Regions from separate parts of the Enterobacter sp. fkY84-1 genome, predicted to be linked through region 2. Evidence: predicted binding sites of a transcription regulator. Region 2 holds the regulator's gene; the other holds the start of a gene.
The links. The regulator Fur, encoded in region 2, represses iron uptake genes when iron is present. The targets are predictions, from matches to a motif close to ATAATAATGAGAACNACTATCAA.

Region 1 (3,115 bases), 1.4 Mb from region 2:
GGGCACCCACTGGCGCGTGGATATGCCGGATGCCACTACGCTGGCACAGGGTATTGTGAGCGAAGATAAAACGCAGGGACTGTTTATCGTCAGCCAGCTCGCCATGCCGGACTACACGTTGATGATGCCGCTGCGCATGCCGGGGCTTGAGGCCAGCGCGCAATATCGTATTTCGCTGCTCGATCACCCTGATATTCGCATCACCGGTGAGGGAGGCCATACCATGCGCAAGCTGCCGGCATGGATGGAGACCCCGCAAACGGCGAGCGGTGAGTGGCTGATGCAGGCGGGCATTGCGCTGCCGATTCTCGATCCGGAAAGCGCCATCCTGATTGGCGTGGAACGCGTGTAAAGGTGACGGGCCGGGAAACTGGCCCTCCGTTGAGGATAAAAATAATGAACACAACAACCTGTACCCACAAAGACAACCCTAATTTCTGGATATTCGGGCTGTTCTTCTTTCTCTACTTTTTCATCATGGCCACCTGCTTTCCGTTCCTGCCGATCTGGCTGTCGGATATCATCGGCCTCAATAAAACCCATACCGGCATCGTCTTCTCCTGCATCTCACTCTCGGCCATTGCCTTCCAGCCGGTGCTTGGGGTGATCTCGGATAAACTGGGGCTGAAAAAACACCTGCTGTGGATCATCTCCGTGCTGCTGTTCCTGTTTGCCCCTTTCTTCCTCTACGTCTTTGCGCCGTTACTGAAAGCCAACATCTGGCTGGGCGCGTTGAGCGGCGGCATTTATATCGGCTTTGTCTTTTCGGCGGGCTCAGGAGCCATTGAGGCCTACATTGAACGCGTGAGCCGTAACAGTTTCTTTGAGTACGGCAAGGCGCGCATGTTTGGCTGCCTCGGCTGGGGGCTGTGCGCCTCCACGGGCGGGATCCTGTTCGGCATCGATCCGTCGTATGTTTTCTGGATGGGTTCGGCGGCGGCGCTGCTGTTGATGCTGCTGCTGGTGGTCGCAAAGCCTAGACCCAACCAGACGGCGCAGGTAATGAATGCGCTGGGTGCCAACCAGCCGCAGATCACGGCGAAAACGGTTTTTAGCCTGTTCCGCCAGCGCAGAATGTGGATGTTTATTCTGTACGTGATTGGCGTGGCCTGCGTCTATGACGTCTTCGACCAGCAGTTTGCTACCTTCTTCAAAACGTTCTTCGCCACGCCGCAGGAGGGCACTCGCGCCTTTGGTTTTGCGACCACTGCCGGGGAAATCTGCAATGCGATCATCATGTTTTGTTCACCGTGGATCATTAACCGCATCGGCGCGAAAAACACGCTGCTGATCGCCGGGGTGATTATGGCGACGCGCATTATCGGCTCGTCGTTTGCCACCACCGCCGTAGAAGTGATTGCCCTGAAGATGCTGCACGCGCTGGAGGTGCCGTTCCTGCTGGTGGGGGCCTTCAAGTACATCACCGGGGTGTTTGATACGCGTCTTTCGGCGACTATCTATCTGATTGGCTTCCAGTTTGCCAAACAGTCGGCGGCAATCTTCCTCTCCGCGTTTGCCGGGAATATGTATGACCGGATCGGTTTCCAGGAGACGTACCTGATGCTGGGCTGTTTCGTGCTGGCGATTACGGTGGTGTCGGCGTTTACGCTCAGCAGCAGGGAGGAGATAGCGGCGGGCAATAAGGCGCTAGAAGTCCATTAACACCCTGAACCCATTCACTATTCCGGCGTTGGTCAAAAAATGAATAACCTTATAAAAACTACGGCATTGATAATCATTTTCAATATCATTTAATTAACTATAATGAACCAACTGCTTACGCGGCATTAACAGCTGTGCCGCCCGACAATAATGGAGAGGATTATGAGTTATACACTGCCATCCCTGCCGTATGCCTACGACGCACTGGAACCGCATTTCGACAAGCAGACGATGGAAATCCATCACACTAAACACCACCAGACCTATGTGAACAACGCGAACGCCGCGCTGGAAAGCCTGCCTGAGTTCGCTAACCTGCCTGTTGAAGAGCTGATCACCAAGCTGGACCAGCTGCCAGCGGACAAGAAAACCGTGCTGCGCAACAACGCGGGCGGTCACGCTAACCACAGCCTGTTCTGGAAAGGCCTGAAAACCGGTACTACCCTGCAGGGCGACCTGAAAGCGGCTATCGAGCGCGACTTCGGTTCCGTTGACAACTTCAAAGCGGAGTTCGAGAAAGCCGCTGCAACCCGTTTCGGCTCCGGCTGGGCGTGGCTGGTACTGAAAGGTGACAAACTGGCCGTGGTTTCTACCGCGAACCAGGACTCCCCGCTGATGGGTGAAGCGATCTCTGGCGCATCCGGTTTCCCAATCCTGGGTCTGGACGTGTGGGAACACGCTTACTACCTGAAATTCCAGAACCGTCGTCCGGACTACATCAAAGCCTTCTGGGACGTGGTGAACTGGGACGAAGCAGCAGCGCGTTTCGCCGCTAAAAAATAAGGTTGCATTGACGCCTGTGAGAAGCGAGTCTGATGGCTCGCTTTTTTTGTATCTGCGTAATGGAGGCAGCGATGCATTATCCGGTGAATGTATTTACAGGCAAGGTAAGGGAGTACGACGGCAGCCGCCCGAGCGCCATCGCCAAAATTCAGGTCGACGGTGAGCTGACGTTAACCGACCTCGGGCTTGCGGGTGACGAGCAGGCCGAAAAGAAGATCCACGGCGGGCCGGAGCGCGCGCTGTGCCACTATCCGCGCGAGCACTATCAGCACTGGAAGGCGGAGTTCCCCGAGCAGGCGGATCTCTTCGTTGCTCCCGCGTTTGGTGAAAATCTCTCCACTGAAGGGCTCACCGAAAAGAACGTGTTTATTGGTGATATCTACCGCTGGGGCGATGCCCTGATTCAGGTGACGCAGCCGCGCTCGCCGTGCTTCAAGCTCAACTACCATTTCGGCATTCATGACATGTCGGCTCAGATGCAAAGCGCGGGTAAAACCGGCTGGCTGTACCGGGTGGTGCTGGCTGGGCAGGTTTCAGCGGATGCGCCGCTTGAGCTGGTATCACGCCTGAGTGAGGTGTCTGTTTACGACGCCTGCGCCATTGCGTGGCATATGCCGTTTGATGACGAGCAGTATCATCGCCTGCTGTCGGCGGCGGGGCTGTCGACCAG
Region 2 (3,115 bases):
CAACCTCTCGCACTCCACCTGGAACGCCAACCTGGACTTCCAGTCAGGCTACGCCGCGGATATGTTCGGTCTGGATATCGCCGCGTTCACCGCGATCGAAATGGCGGAAAACGGCGACAGCGGCCACCCGAACGAAATCGCCTTCTCCTCCAGCAACAAAGCCTATGATGAAGACTGGTCCGGGGATAAGAGCGGTATCAGCCTCTACAAAGCCGCAGCGAAATTTAAATACGGCCCGGTCTGGGCGCGTGGGGGCTATATTCAGCCAACCGGCCAGACGCTGTTAGCCCCACACTGGAGCTTTATGCCGGGTACCTATCAGGGTGCAGAAGCCGGGGCTAACTTTGACTACGGTGACGCAGGTGCGCTGAGCTTCTCCTATATGTGGACCAACGAGTACAAAGCACCGTGGCACATTGAAATGGACAAGTTCTACCAGAACGATAAGAAAACCAAAGTCGATTACCTCCACTCGCTGGGTGCGAAATACGACTTCAAAAACGATCTGGTTCTCGAAGCGGCATTCGGCCAGGCGCAAGGGTATATCGATCAATACTTTGCCAAGGCCAGCTATAAGTTTGATATTGCGGGTAGCCCGCTGAGTACCAGCTACCAGTTCTACGGTACGCGCGACAAAGTCAGTAACGGTGGCGTCAATGATATCTACGACGGCACCGCGTGGCTGCAGGCGTTAACCTTCGGCTACAAGGTCGGTCAGGTTGATTTGCGTCTGGAAGGCACATGGGTGAAAGCGGAAGGGCAGCAGGGCTACTTCCTGCAGCGTATGACCCCGACCTATGCTTCCTCCAACGGTCGTCTTGATATCTGGTGGGATAACCGCTCCGATTTCAACGCCGACGGTGAGAAGGCGGTCTTCTTCGGCGCCATGTATGATCTGAAAAACTGGAACCTGCCGGGCTGGGCGGTGGGCGCTTCTTATGCTTACGCCTGGGATGCAAAACCAGCCGACATGGCAACACCGGATGCTTACTACGATCCAAACTATCGCCTGAAAGAGTCTTCCTACAGCCTGGATGCTATCTATACCCTGCAGGATGGCCGCGCGAAAGGCACGATGTTCAAACTGCACTTCACCCAGTACGACAACCACTCCGATATCCCGAGCTACGCGGGCGGTTACGGCAACATCTTCCAGGATGAACGTGACGTGAAATTCATGGTTATCGCACCGTTCACCATCTTCTGATGAATCGTCCGGCGGGTTAGATCCCGCCGGACCGGAGACTGCAAATGATGAAAAAAATCGTAATCGTCGCGCTGTTGGCATCGGGGCTGGTGGCGTGTGCCCAGACTCAGGCACCGAAAGAGGACTCCCGTCTCAAGGAGGCCTACAGCGCCTGCATTAATACTGCGGAAGGTTCGCCGGAGAAGATTGAAGCCTGCCAGAGCGTGCTGAACGTGCTGAAGAAAGAGAAAGCGCACGAGCAGTTCGCGACGCAGGAGAATGTCCGCGTGATGGATTACCAGGCCTGTATCCAGGCACGTAAAACCGGTAACGATCAGGAAGTGGCGAAGCGTTGCGATAAGATCTGGAACGAGATACGCAATAATAATAAATAAGTTGCTTTACGCCCGGTGGCACTGTGCCACCGGGCTTTTTTCTGGCAAAAAAAAGCCAACCTTACGGCTGGCTCAGAGTATGAACACTCACTTATTTTGCGTCATGCGCATGTTCATTTTCGCGGCAATCGCCTTCAGCGCAGTGACCATAAAGGTACAGGCTGTGGTTGGTCAGACGGATGCCGTGACGCGCGGCGATTTCACGCTGGCGCGCTTCGATAGAGTCATCGCTAAATTCAATGACCTTGCCACAGTCGAGGCAGATCAGGTGATCGTGGTGCTGCTGCTGGGTCAGTTCGAAGACAGATTTACCACCTTCGAAATTATGACGGGTGACAATGCCCGCGTCATCAAACTGGTTCAGCACGCGATAGACGGTAGCCAGCCCAATCTCTTCACCCATGTCGATAAGACGTTTATAAAGGTCTTCCGCACTGACATGGTGATTGTCTGGACCCTGAAGCACTTCGAGGATTTTTAACCGAGGAAGCGTAACTTTCAGGCCAGCCTTCTTTAATGCGGTATTGTTGTCAGTCATGCGGAATCTGTCCTGTTGCTAAACGATTCACTTCTGTAGGAAGTGACAGAAAATGCACCCGGGATAATGCGTCTCATTATAGAACTGCCATGGCTAAATGAAAACTGCAAGTCTCAGGCAAAATATGCTTATAAAAATGGGGTATCACCAACAAACTTGCTCGGTGGAAAACCACATTTTATCAGGGAGACATTGTACAGGTCTGGGCGAAAAAGTTAAAAGATTGTAGCAATTAATTTAATCGGTTTGACCTGGTGCGCGGGCGCAACCGCCGTTGCGCCGCGATAAAAATCAGGCGTTGAGAATATCGTCCAGGTGCAGTTCTTCACGGATCTGCTTAACCCATTTCTCGACGCGCTCTGCAGTCAGTTCTGGCTGACGGTCTTCGTCGATGGCCAGACCCACGAAATGATCGTCATCGGCCAGGCCTTTGGACGCTTCGAAGTGGTAACCGGCGGTTGGCCAGTGGCCGACGATTACAGCGCCATTCGGCTCAATGATGTCGCGGATGGTACCCAGCGCGTCACAGAAGTACTCGGCGTAGTCTTCCTGGTCGCCACAGCCAAACAGGGCAACCAGCTTACCGTTGAAGTCCACTTCTTCCAGCGTCGGGAAGAAATCATCCCAGTCGCACTGGGCTTCGCCGTAGTACCAGGTCGGAATACCCAGCAGCAGAATGTCATAGCCTTCGAGATCTTCTTTGCTGCTCTTGGCGATGTCATGCACATCAGCAACGTCTTTACCGAGCTGTTTTTGAATGTTTTTCGCGATATTTTCGGTATTGCCGGTATCACTGCCAAAGAAAATGCCGATGATTGCCATGAGTAAAATAACCTCTTGAAACTTAATAGTATGGTGGCGCAATTCGGCCACGGATAAGGGCAATAATAGCAGAACTGGCAACCCTGCGGAAACAGCTATCGCGCAGGACTGCACTCTGTGCTACATGAAAAGGGTAATTAAGGGAATTTTCAGACTTATGCCTGGCTGCGCAGC

Region 1: the regulator Fur is predicted to act here: its motif matches at 1,729-1,751, upstream of sodA (superoxide dismutase [Mn]).

What each region holds. Positions count from the first base shown of each region.
Region 1 is NZ_CP169393.1:4,570,102-4,573,216, reverse strand. Features, by position in the region: gene ACEPLT_RS21885 (alpha-galactosidase) at 1-352, shown strand, start outside; gene ACEPLT_RS21880 (MFS transporter) at 397-1,662, shown strand; gene sodA (superoxide dismutase [Mn]) at 1,825-2,445, shown strand; gene yiiM (6-hydroxyaminopurine reductase) at 2,517-3,115, shown strand, end outside.
Region 2 is NZ_CP169393.1:1,277,982-1,281,096, forward strand. Features, by position in the region: gene chiP (chitoporin ChiP) at 1-1,207, shown strand, start outside; gene chiQ (ChiQ/YbfN family lipoprotein) at 1,255-1,581, shown strand; gene fur (ferric iron uptake transcriptional regulator) at 1,673-2,119, opposite strand; gene fldA (flavodoxin FldA) at 2,411-2,941, opposite strand; gene ybfE (LexA regulated protein) at 3,097-3,115, opposite strand, start outside.